2 regions of the Microbacterium sp. NPDC055312 genome follow, and region 2 is predicted to be linked to the other one. Evidence: predicted binding sites of a transcription regulator. Region 2 holds the regulator's gene; the other holds the start of a gene.
What was found. Region 2 encodes LexA, which represses DNA repair genes until DNA is damaged. Its sites were predicted from a motif close to TCGAACANNTGTTCGA; they were not measured.

Region 1 (6,477 bases), on a different contig from region 2:
ACGAGCGGACGCATCGGGTTCTCGTCGTCGGTGGGGGCAACGGCGGGCTGTCGGTCGCCGGACGCCTGCGCCGATCCGGAGTCACCGACATCGCCGTCGTCGAGCCGTCGCAGACCCACTACTACAAGCCCCTCTTCTCGCACATCGCCGGCGGCACCGCCCGGGCGAGCGAGGCGGTGCGCGCGCAGGCCGACGTCATTCCCGACGGCGTGGAATGGATTCCGGATGCCGTCAGCGCGGTCGATCCCGACAATCGCCGGGTGCACCTGGCCTCCGGCGACACCGTCCGGTACGACCAGCTGATCCTCGCCCCCGGCATCCGCAACGATTGGGATGCCGTGCCCGGCCTCGACGAGGCGATGAACGCGCCGCACGGGGCGTCGAACTACGAGTTCGCGCTCGCGCAGAAGGCGTCACGGCTGCTGCGCTCGGTGCGCTCGGGCACGGTCGTCTTCGTGCAGGCGCCCGGCCCCGCATCCTGCGCAGGCGCGGCTCAGAAGCCCATGTATCAGGCCTGTGCGTACTGGCAGGCGACGAACGTGCTGCACGACATCCACGTGGTGCTGCTCGTGCCGACGCCGACGATCTTCGGCATCCCCGAGATCGACGCCGAACTGCAGCGCAGCATCGACGCGTACGACATCGATGTGCGCACCGGCGCGCTGCTGCGCGAGGTCGACGCCGAGAACCGCGCGGTCGTGTTCGGCGCCGACGGCGCCGAGCGCCAGCGGCTGCCGTACGACCTGCTCATCGCCGAGCCGCCGCAGAAGGCGCCGGAGTGGATCGGCGCCGGCGGCCTCGCCGACGACGACGGCTTCGTGGCCGTCGACCCGCGCACGCTGCGCTCCACCCGGCATCCGTCGATCTGGGCGCTGGGCGACGCGGCGGGCACGGCGAACTCGAAATCGGGCGGCGCGCTGCGCAAGCAGACGAAGGCGGTCGCCGAGAACGTCCGCGCGGTTCTCGAGGGGCGCGAGCCGGCATCCGCCTACGACGGCTACGGCGTCTGCCCGTTCACCGTCTCGCGCTCGACGGCGGTGTTCGCCGAGTTCGACGACCGGCTTCGCCTGATGCCCACCCTGTGGCGCAGCTCGTATCGCGAGAGCCGGATGAACTGGATCATCGACCGGCGGATCTTCCCGCAGGTCTACTGGCACATGATCCTGCAGGGCCGCGCCTGAGGCGGCTCGGGGCAGCGGACGCCCGCGCGGTCAGACCCCGATGTCCTTCGGGAACCGCACGCACAGCAGCAGCACGAGTCCGACCAGCAGCACCACCGCGATGCCGAGCACGCCGTAGACGATGCCGCCGAACCACGCGAGGAAGAGCGACCACGCCAGCGGCGACAGGAACGACGCCACGCGACCGGTCGTCGCGTACAGGCCGAAGATGGTGCCCTGCTGGCTGGGCGGGGTGAGGCGGGTGAGCAGGCTGCGGCTGGATGCCTGGGTCGGGCCGACGAAGGCGCACAGCAGCAGTCCGCAGATCCAGAACACGATGGTGCCGTAGTCGCGCAGCGCGTAGACCACGAACGCCATCGCCACCAGGCCGGAGAGGGCGAAGATGATGAGGCGGCGCGGTCCGATCGCGTCGTCGATGCGCCCCGCGAGCAGCGTCGAGACGCCGGCGACGAGGTTCGCCGCCAGCCCGAAGATGATCACCTCGAGGAACGAGAAGCCGAAGCCCTGCGCCGCGAGCACCGCGCCGAATGCGAACACTCCGGCGAGACCGTCGCGGTAGACGGCCGCGGCGAGCATGAACCAGAACGTCGGCCGGTTGGTGCGGAACAGCTCGGCGATGCTGTGGGCGAGCACGACGTACGAGCGGAGGAAGCCGACCTTCTCTGTGGTGTCGTAGGACGGCGACTCGGGCACGTTGCGGAACATCGGGATGGAGAACACGATCGTCCACACCGCGCAGATCACCGCGACGAGCTTGAACGAGAGCGCGTTGTCCTGACCGACGAGGAACAGCACCGGGATGCACACGATCAGCGCGACGACGCCGCCGATGTACCCGAGCCCCCAGCCGAGGCCTGAGACGCGGCCGACGTTCTTGGGCGTCGACACCTCGGAGAGCATCGCGTAGTAGCTGACGTTTCCGATCTCGCTGACGACCGCGGCGATCGCGACGGCGAACGCGCCGAACCAGAAGAACTTCGGATCGGCCTCGACGAAGAACAGCGAGAACTGGACGAGCGCGATCGCGATGGTGGCGCCGATGACCCACTTCTTCTTGCTGCCGCGCGCGTCGGCCTGCTGGCCGAGCACCGGGGCGAGCAGCAGGATCAGGATGCCGGCGGCGAAGTTCGCCCAGCCCCACCACTCCGCGAGGTCGGTGAGCCCCTGGCAGTACGCCGAGGCGGTGAAGGCCGAGTCGTTGCAGTTCATGTACGAGCCATCGGCCAGCAGCCCGGATTCGCGCATCGACGGCTCGAGGAACATCCGCGAGGTCAGGTACAGGGCGATCCAGACGAAGGTGAGGATGACGGTGTTGAACGGCTGCATCGCCCAGTCCCACATCGCCCACGAGACGACCTGCTTCTTCGTGGCTGCCGGCGCGGAGCTCTCGTGCTCGCGGCCGAACGCCGCGACGGCTCCCGTCCTGGCAGTGGGAGGGGGTACGGCGGCACCATCACGACCGGTCATGGCCGTCACGCTACAGGATGCCGGTGTCGCGCCGACGTCTCGCTCGCCATGCGGCTGCGCGCGCCTGGTGGGGCATCGGCGGATGCCGGGCTCCGGCGCGCCATGCGTGTCAGCCGAATGATGTGGCGAGCAGCTCGGCGAACAGCTGCTCGGGGTCGCACGGCACCGCGCGCCGCGCGAACCACTCGCACACGTTGACGCAGTCGCGGTGCAGCAGATCGAACCCCTGCGGATTGGTGACCGTGTCGACGATCTGCGGCAGGTCGATCACTCGCACCCGCCCGTGGTGCACGAGCAGGTTGTACGGCGACAGGTCGCCGTGCGCGAGGCCGGCCGCCGCGAACACGTGCATGATCTCGACGATCTGCTCGTACAGGTCGGCCAGCTGCTCGGCATCCGCTCTCACCTGCGCGAGCCGCGGAGCGGCGGTGCGATCGTCGCCGATGAACTCCATGAGGATCTCGGTGCCGTCGACCTGCACGGGGTACGGCACGGGTGCGCCGAGCTCGTGCATGCGGCTCAACGCCGCGAACTCCGCGAACGACCACTCGGCCGCGGCGACCTCGCGTCCGTGCGCGGTCTTCTTGGCGAGCGCGCGCGCATCACGGGTGCGGCGGGTGCGCCGCCCTTCGGTGTAGACCGACGACCGCTGGAAGCTGCGGTGCTCGGCGTCGCGGTAGCGCTTCGCGGCGAGCAGGGTTCGCGTGCCGCGGCCGGGCTCGGCGCCCGGAATCGCCCGTTCGAGGAGGAAGACGTCGGCTTCCTTCCCGGTCTTCAGGATGCCGAGCTCGGTGTCGACCGCGGCTGCGCTGGTCACCACCCAGCCGGGCAGGGGCGACGGGCCGCGTTCGGTGGGCATGGTGGACGGCCAGGTCGACCAGCGCTGGTTCTCGCCGATGCGGGTGTCGGCGAAGGCGAGGGTGACGTCGAAAGGCGAGGCGTCGAACGACGCGGAGTGCTGAATGTTCACGATGTGGCTCCAGGAGGGAGGCCACACGCGGTTCAGGAGCGGGCGGCCTCGGCGAGAAGGATGTCGGCGGCAGGCACGACGGAGACGGTGTTCATCGGTCGCTCCTTCCGCTCGGTTCCTCCGGGCGATTCCCGGTGCGGATCGAGTGTAGATCGTCGGGTCCGACGGGTGACATGGGCGGATGCCAGACCGTTACGCGTTCGTGACCTGTTCGGCCCCCTCGAGAGGGCGATCGGGCGTTCGAATGTCGGTGGCCCCTCGCATACTCGAGATATGAACAAGCTGTCGATGGCGACACGTGAGGACATCGCGAATCTCGACGCGATCGTGTCTTCGCTGCAGGCTGTCGAGAAGACTCTGCAGGGAGTGCTGGCCGCTCGCGACGGCCTGCTCGCGCTCGCGAATCGGCTGGCGATGTCGATCGCCGAGAGGGGCGACGGGCTCGACGACTCCGACCTCACCCTGCGCACCGTGGCTGCCGAACTCGCGACGGCGCTGCGCGTGAGCGACCGCACCGTGCAGCGACGCATGGTCGCGGCCGAAGTGCTGGTCGAGCGGTTTCCGCAGGTGTGGCAGGCGCAGGGGGCTGGGCTGATCACGACGGGGCACGCGCGGGTGATCGTCGACGCCGGTGCGCACATCGACGACGACGACGCGCGTGCCGCCTACGCCGCGCGCGTGCTGCAGATCGCACAGGACGAGTCCCCGAACCGGGTGCGGGTGATCGCCGAGCGGATCGCTCAGCAGTACCAGTCGCGCACGCTCGACGAGCGCCACCAGGATGCGCGATCGCATCGTGGCGTGTGGGTGACGGATGGTCCGGATGCCATGTCCGAGCTGCACGTGTACGGCCCGTCGGTGCTGATCCACGGTGCGCACGATCGGTTCTCGCAGATGGCGAAGGCGCTCGCCGACCGCGACGACGACCCGAATCAGGCCACAGACTCGCGCACCTTCGCGCAGCTTCGGTTCGACCTGGCGATGGATCTGCTGCTCACCGGAGCTCCGGCCGGTCACGACACCGCCGACGGACTGCTCGCATCGATCAGCGCGCAGGTCGCGGTCACCGTGCCGGTGACCACGCTGATGGGCTCCGGCGGACCTGCCGCAGAGCTCTCCGGGCGGACTCCGATCGATCTCGCCTCCGCGAAGGCGCTGGCCGGTGCCGCGTCCGGGTGGGATCGGGTGCTCACTCATCCGGTGAACGGCGGGGTGCTGTCGGTCGACAGGTACCGACCTCCGGAATCACTGCGTCGCCACCTGCGATCGCGTGATGAACGCTGTCGCTTCCCCGGATGCGGGATGCCGGCCCGCGACAGCGACCTCGATCACACCCGTGATGCTGCGTTCGGCGGCGAGACGAGCGAAGAGAACCTGGCCGCTCTGTGCCGACGACATCATGTGCTGAAACATCAGACGCCGTGGCACGTCGCCCAGCTCGGCGACGGACTTCTGGAGTGGACGAGTCCCACCGGTCGGACCTACGTCGACAAGCCACCGCCTCCGAACACCGTCACCTTCACGCCGCCGCCGTTCTGAGGCAGCATCCGCAGAGCCCACAGTCGTGTCAGCCTTTCGATTGATCTTTCTCGCTTCGGGCCCGGGAAGGCCCGGACCCCGGGCCGGCGCATAGCCGCGCTCGCCTACCGTGGAAGCACACCCACTCGAGGAGAACCGTGTTCACCACTCCCGCTCGCCTGTTCCGCGTGCTCGCGATCGCCGAGGCGATCACCTGGACCCTGCTCATCAGCGCACTCATCCTGCGCGCCGTCGGGCAGCCGTCGGTGCTCGTCACGATCGGCGGCGGCATCCACGGATTCGTCTTCCTCTCCTACGGCGCGACGGCTGTTCTGCTCGCGTTCAACCAGCGCTGGCACGCCGGCGTCGCCGCGACGACGATCGCCAGCGCGATCGTGCCGTACGCCACCATCCCGGTCGAGATCTGGCTGCACCGCAGCGGACGACTCGAGGGGCAGTGGCGGCTCACCGAGACCGACGACCCACGCGACCGCACCTGGTACGACCGCACGATGCGCTGGTTCCTGCACCGCCCGTGGGTGCTCGCCGTGCTGATCCTCGTCGCCATCGTCGCGATCTTCACCATCCTGCTGCTGATCGGACCTCCCGGCGGTCGCTGAGCCCTCGGCTCTCATCGCACGTCGACCAGCGTGGGTCAAGGGGTGCGCAAGACCCTAGCCAGCGCTCGTCGCGTGTGACAGGTTGGGCGCATGCTCGGACGCAATCCGATGGTGAGGGAGCCCGCATGACCGCCGAACCCGCCCCGTACACCGCCTCGATCCCCGTGCTCACACAGGAGCCGTTCCCCGACACCCCGGGAAGCCCCGCGCCGGAGTGGTTCAAGACAGCAGTCTTCTACGAGGTGCTCGTCCGCTCGTTCAAAGACAGCGACGGCGACGGGATCGGCGACTTCCGCGGCCTCATCGACAAGCTCGACTACCTGCAGTGGCTGGGCGTCGACTGCCTGTGGGTCCCGCCGTTCTTCCCCTCCCCGCTGCGCGACGGCGGCTACGACGTCGCCGACTACACGGGAGTGCAGTCCGATCTCGGCACGACCGACGACTTCCAGGAGTTCCTCGACGCGGCGCACGAGCGCGACATCAAGGTGATCATCGACTTCGTCATGAATCACACCAGCGACGAGCATCCGTGGTTCCAGGCCAGCCGCAACGACCCCGACGGCCCCTACGGCGACTTCTACGTGTGGAGCCACACCGACGAGCTCTACGAAGACGCCCGCATCATCTTCGTCGACACCGAGCCGAGCAACTGGACGTGGGACCCGGTGCGCAAGCAGTACTTCTGGCACCGCTTCTTCAGCCACCAGCCCGACCTGAACTT
Region 2 (6,477 bases):
CGATGTCGTCGAGGATGTCACTGGCGACCTCGTCGGGAACCGGATGCGTGTTCTCGTTGACGTTCAGAGCGACCGGAAGCGGCGCCTGCGGGGCACCGTACGGCGTGAGCCCGCGCAGGTCGGCGCGGAGGGGCAGCTCATCGAGGGATGTCACATGCTCCATCGTAGGCGGCGCATCGCGCGCGCCGCCGCGCATGACGGCGCGCACTCACCCGGAATAGGCCGTCGGGATCGCGATCGAGGTGCCCACCTGGATCATGCCGGTGGTGAGGTCGTTGAGACGCTTGATGTCGTCGATGACGTCGCGCGGATCGGAGGTGGGCGCGGCCTCGGCGGCGATCGACCAGAGCGTGTCACCGGGCAGCACCGTCACGGTCTCGAAGGCGACCGGCTCGCTCTCACCGGAAGCGACCGCCGAGCCCCCGGCCAGCAGAGAGACGGCGATGCCGGCGATGACCGGTGCGGCTGCGAGGGCGGCGAGCAGACGGCGACCGCGCGCGGTGAGGCGCAGCCGGGTCGAGACAGAACGCCCTGCAGCGGCCGTGACCGTAGAGGTCTCGGGGGCCTGGATGCTGGTGGTGCTCATGTGATGCTCCTCTTCGCTCTCCCCCGCCCATCGGGCGGAAGTGGTGCAGCTTTCGCATCCGGCATCCGGCCGGGGATGCCGGATGCGAAGCTACGTTCCGAACCTATCTTCGATATCGAACATCTGTCAAGAATTCTTCGAATACCGTGCCACCACTTCTGCGACACGCTCGAACAGATCTTCCGTTTTCCGAGCGAACTCGGATACGGTTTCGATGAAGTCAGCCCACCATGGGCCACCGACATTCGAACCGGATCCCCGCGACGACGCGGATCCGCACCGTGTGAGGGCATGAAGGAGCAGCCATGAGCGACACCCCCGAGACCGCAGCCGAGGCTCCCCGCACGCGGCGCCGCAAGAGCCTGAGCCCCAAGCAGATGGCGATCCTCGAGGTCATCCAGACCTCGATCGCCCGGCACGGCTACCCGCCGAGCATGCGTGAGATCGGCGACGCGGTGGGGCTGAAGTCGCTCTCGAGCGTCACTCACCAGCTCGGGCAGCTCGAGCTGAGCGGCTACCTGCGCCGCGACCCGGGCAAGACCCGCGCGATGGAGGTGCTGATCGACCTTCCCGGCAGCGGCACCGAGAACCCGGCGGACACCGCCCCGTCCGTGGGGGACGCCGCGCTGGTGCCCCTCGTCGGGCAGATCGCCGCGGGAGTGCCGATCACGGCCGACCAGCAGGTGGAGGAGATCTTCCCGCTGCCGAGGCAGCTGGTCGGCAAGGGCGATCTGTTCATGCTGAAGGTCAACGGTGAGTCGATGATCGACGCGGCGATCTGCGACGGCGACTGGGTCGTCGTGCGCACGCAGAACGATGCCGAGAACGGCGAGATCGTCGCCGCCATGATCGACGGCGAGGCGACGGTGAAGACCTTCCGCCGGCGCGACGGGCACACCTGGCTGCTGCCCCGCAACTCGGCGTTCGAGCCCATCCTCGGCGACGAGGCGGTCGTGCTCGGCAAGGTCGTCGCGGTGCTCCGCTCGGTCTGATCGCGCCGCCGCGACCAGGAGAGGCGCCCCTTCCCGGTCGGGAAGGGGCGCCTCTCTTCGTGCTGGTGGTGCCTCAGACGGTGACCGCGACGTCCTCACGGACGCGACGGGTGGCCTCGACGATGTTGCGCAGCGACTCGACGGTCTCCTCGTAGGCGCGGGTCTTCAGACCGCAGTCGGGGTTCACCCACAGCTGCCGCAGCGGCAGCTCGTCGACGGCGCGACGCAGCAGCGCCTCGATCTCCTCGACGCTGGGCACCCGCGGTGAGTGGATGTCGTACACGCCGGGGCCGACCCCGTGATCGAAGCCGAAGCGCGCGATGTCGGCGACGACCGCCATCCGGCTGCGCGCGGCCTCGATCGAGGTCACATCGGCGTCGAGGGCGCGGATCGCATCGATCACCACGCCGAACTCCGAGTAGCAGAGGTGCGTGTGGATCTGCGTGGCCGCAGCGGCACCGCCGGTCGCGAGGCGGAACGAGCGCACCGACCAGTCGAGGTAGTCGGCCTGATCCGCAGCCTTCAGCGGCAGCAGCTCGCGCAGCGCCGGCTCGTCGACCTGGATGATCGCGATGCCCGCCGCCTCGAGGTCGGTGATCTCCTCGCGCAGCGCGAGGGCGACCTGGTCGGCGGTCTCAGCGAGCGGCTGGTCGTCGCGCACGAACGACCACGCGAGGATCGTCACGGGGCCGGTGAGCATGCCCTTGACCGGCTTCGCGCTGAGCGACTGGGCGTACGCGGCCCACGAGACGGTGATCGGCGCGGGGCGCGACACGTCTCCCCAGAGGATCGAGGGCCGGGTGGCGCGCGAGCCGTAGGACTGCACCCAGCCGTGCTGGGTGACGGCGAATCCGTCGAGGTGCTCGGCGAAGTACTGCACCATGTCGTTGCGCTCGGGCTCACCGTGCACGAGCACGTCGAGGCCGAGCTCCTCCTGCAGGGCGACGACCTGGTCGATCTCGCGACGCAGGAAGTCGTCGTAGTCGTCAGCGGGCAGCTCGCCGCGCAGGAACTGGGCGCGGGCCCGGCGGATGTCGCCGGTCTGCGGGAACGAGCCGATCGTCGTCAGGGGCAGCGCGGGCAGGTTCAGCGCCTGCTGCGCGCTCTCGCGCTCGGCGTACGACACGCGTGAGTACTCCGCCTCGGCGACCTCGCGGGCGCGCACGGCACCGTCGCGCACGCCGGGCGCGTCGTGCCTGTCGGCGAGGGCGGCGGATGCCGCGTCGAGAGCGTCGGCGATGGCATCCCGGCCCTGGCCCAGACCCTGCGCGAGGGTGACGACCTGGCCGACCTTCTGGTCGGCGAAGGCGAGCCACGAGACCAGACGCGGATCGAGGGCCGTCTCGTCGTCGACGTCGTGCGGCACGTGCAGCAGCGAGGTGGAGGTGGATGCCGACACCGCGGCCGCGCCGAGAGCGCGCAGCGACTCGAGCTTCGCGAAGGCCGCGTCGAGGTCGCCGCGCCAGATGTTGTGTCCGTCGACCACGCCACCGACGAGGGTCTTCCCGTCGAGCGCGGGCAGCGCGGCGGGCACCTCGCCGCGGACGAGGTCGATGCCGATCGCCTCGACGGGGGCGGCGGCCAGCACGTCGAGCGTCGCGCCGAGCGCGGCGTACGGGGCTGCCACGAAGATCTGCGGGCGTGCGCTCGCGCCGCCGAGCACCGCGAGGGCGCGGGCTGCGGCATCCGCCAGAGTCGCGGTGTCGACTGGCAGCGACTCGCTGACCAGCGCCGGCTCGTCGAGCTGCACCCACTCAGCGCCCGCGGCCTTCAGCTTCGCGAGCAGCGCGGCATAGACCGGCAGCAGGTCATCGAGGCGGCTGAGCGGCTCGAAGCCCTCCGGTGCGTCATCCGACGCCTTCGCCAGGGCGAGCAGGGTGACCGGTCCGACGATCACCGGACGGGTGACGTACCCGGCGGCCGCGGCCTCGGCGACCTGCTGCACGAGGTGCTCGCTGGCGAGCGAGAAGGTCGTCTCGGGGCCGATCTCGGGCACGAGGTAGTGGTAGTTCGAGTCGAACCACTTGGTCATCTCGAGCGGTGCGCGCTCGCCCTCGCCGCGGGCGACGGTGAAGTACGCATCCAGTCCGATGGTGCCGTCGGCGTCGCGCAGATCGTCGAAGCGGGTCGGGATGGCACCGACGGTGACCGCGGCGTCGAGCACCTGGTCGTAGAACGAGAACGACTCGGGGATCGACGAGTCATCGCGGCCGAGGCCGAGCTCGGCGAGACGGACGCGCGTCGTCGCACGCAGCTCGGCGGCGGTGCGCTCGAGCTCGGCCTGGTCGGAGCGGCCGGCCCAGAATGCCTCGACGGCCTTCTTCAGCTCGCGACGGCGGCCGATGCGCGGGTAGCCGAGGATCGTCCCTGCGGGGAAAGCGGTCATGAGATTCCTTTCGATGCTGCGGAGAGCTGGCGCGCGGGGATGACCCCGGCGGACTGGAGGACGTCGAGCACGGTCTCGTGCTGGTTGAACGCGTACAGGTGCACACCGGGCGCCCCGCCGTCGACCACGGCGCGGATGAGGTCGGCGGCCCAGCGGATGCCGATCCGGCGACGCCCCTCGGTGGTCGGCTCGACCTCGAGCTCGATGGCGAGCTCGCTCGGCAGCTCCTCACCGGTCAGCTCGAGCACCCGCGCCAGGCGCGCGGGCGAGGTGATCGGCATGATGCCCGGGAGGATCGGGATCGTCACGCCGGCGCGGCGCGCACGCTCGACGAACGCGAGGTAGTGATCGGGGTGGAAGAAGAGCTGCGTGATCGCGACGGTCGCCCCGGCGGCCTGCTTCGCGAGCAGCGCGTCGACGTGCTGGCTGCTGTACGCCGAGCGCGGGTGGCCGTTGGGGAAGGCGGCGACGGCGATGTTCACCTTGCGGCGCGGTGCGACCCGCACGGCCCCCGGATTGCCGCGCACCGGTGACTCCTCGTACGGCGCTCGCTCGGCCTGCACACGGTCGATCAGCTGCACGAGCTGCGCCGAGCTCTCGAGGTCGCCGAGGAACGCGTCGTCTTCGCTCTGGCCCGCCGGCGGGTCGCCGCGCAGCGCGAGGAAGCTCAGCACACCGGCATCCAGGAACTCGCGGATAAGACGGGCGGCGCCCGCGTAGGTGTTGCCCACACAGGTGAGATGCGCGAGAGGTTCGGTGTCGGTGTGCGTGCGGATGTATCGCAGCACGTCGAGTGAGCGGCCGCCGGTCGATCCTCCCGCGCCGTAGGTGACCGAGATGAACTCCGGCCCCGCCTCGGCGAGGCGGTCGATCGTGTCGTGCAGGGCGCGCGTGCTCTCGGCGGTGCGCGGCGGGTACAGCTCGAAGGAGAACGGGATGCTGCTCATGGCGATTCTCCTTCGGGACCGGGCGGCGGGGTGTCCTCAGACGGTAGGACAGCCGCTCGGGGCGGCGCACACTGTGTGACGCCGTGTGTCGCCTGCGGGTCTGGCTAGGCTCGGATCATGACCGCACCGTACGGCTCGTGGCCCTCACCGTTCACCGCGCAGATGATCGCGCAGGCGTCCCCCCGCATCGACGGAGCCCGCTTCGTCGGCGACGAGGTGTGGTGGGGCGAATCCGTTCCCGCCGAGGGCGGTCGGGTGACGGTGCGCAGTTCGAGCGGCGACGAGATCCTGCCCGCGCCGTGGAACGCGCGTTCGCGCGTGCACGAGTACGGCGGCGGAGCGTGGACGGCCGATGCGGACGGCACGCTGTACTTCGTGCACGGCGGCGACCAGCGGGTGCACCGGATGCCGCGCGGCGGCGCCCCCGAGCCGCTGACCGCGGCAGGCCCCGCGTACGGCGGCCTGCGGCTGCAGCGGGGACGCCTGCTCGCGGTGCGCGAGGACCTGCGACCCGATCCGCACGTGCGCGCGATCGTCGAGATCCCGCTCGACGGCACGGCGGCGGACGACGAGTCTGCCGTGCAGACGCACGTCTCGGTGAACGGTTTCGTCGCACATCCGGCGCTCTCGCCCGACGGGAAGCAGCTGGCGTACGTGCAGTGGAACGCCGAGCACATGCCGTGGGAGCGGGCGATCGTCTCGGTCATGCATCTCGAGTCGGGCTGGGATGCCGGAGTCCCGAGCCGGGCGCCCGTGCAGCCGGAGTGGCTCTCGGACGACCGGCTGCTGTACGCCGACGACGCCACCGGACGCTGGAACCTGCACCTCGCACACGTCGTGGACGTCGCGCCGCCGCCCGCGCCCACCCCGCCGGCGACGACCGAGCCGTTCTGCCTGGCCGACGCCGACACCGGCGGAGGCCTGTGGGTGCTCGGCAACCGCTGGTACCAGCCTCTCGACGACGGCCGCATCGTCGCCGTGCGCACGAACGGGGCCGATGAGATCGTGCTCATCTCGCCCGACGGCGACGTCGTCGAGCTGCTCACCCTGCCGATCACGGCCGGCGCGAGCATCGACGACGCGCAGGGATCGCGGGTGCTCGTCTCGGGCGCGGGCCGGACGGTCGGGGCGGGGCTGTGGTGCGTCGACCTCGACGACGGCACGATCACGACGGTGACCGGCGGTGCCGAGGCGGATGCCCACTGGGTTCCCCGTGCCCGCCCGGTGACCTTCGACGGCCCGCACGGGCCGGTGCACGCATTCGACTACCCGCCCACCAGCCCCGACGCCTCCGCGCCCGACGGCGAGCTGCCGCCGTACATCGTCATGGTGCACGGCGGCCCCACCGCGCACGTCTCGGGGGCGGCATCCACCGCGTACGCGTACTGGACCAGCCGCGGCATCGGCGTGCTCGATGTGAACTACGGCGGCTCGACCGGCTACGGCCGGGCGTACCGCGAGCGTCTCGACGGGCAGTGGGGCGTCGTCGACGTCGACGACGTGATCGCCGCCGCGCGCGGCATGGCCGACGCCGGACTCGCCGATCCCGCCCGCATCGCGATCCGC

Region 1: the regulator LexA is predicted to act here: its motif matches at 3,847-3,862, upstream of ACWIDW_RS05675 (DUF222 domain-containing protein).

The regions. Positions count from the first base shown of each region.
Region 1 covers NZ_JBSHMU010000002.1:263,183-269,659, forward strand. The annotation lists gene ACWIDW_RS05660 (NAD(P)/FAD-dependent oxidoreductase) at 1-1,181, shown strand, start outside; gene ACWIDW_RS05665 (MFS transporter) at 1,212-2,648, opposite strand; gene ACWIDW_RS05670 (serine protein kinase RIO) at 2,758-3,618, opposite strand; gene ACWIDW_RS05675 (DUF222 domain-containing protein) at 3,892-5,157, shown strand; gene ACWIDW_RS05680 (DUF3817 domain-containing protein) at 5,295-5,756, shown strand; gene treS (maltose alpha-D-glucosyltransferase) at 5,882-6,477, shown strand, end outside.
Region 2 covers NZ_JBSHMU010000004.1:145,528-152,004, reverse strand. The annotation lists gene ACWIDW_RS11920 (histidinol-phosphate transaminase) at 1-163, opposite strand, end outside; gene ACWIDW_RS11915 (LysM peptidoglycan-binding domain-containing protein) at 209-586, opposite strand; gene lexA (transcriptional repressor LexA) at 892-1,578, shown strand; gene metE (5-methyltetrahydropteroyltriglutamate--homocysteine S-methyltransferase) at 1,652-3,964, opposite strand; gene ACWIDW_RS11900 (methylenetetrahydrofolate reductase) at 3,961-4,911, opposite strand; gene ACWIDW_RS11895 (prolyl oligopeptidase family serine peptidase) at 5,029-6,477, shown strand, end outside.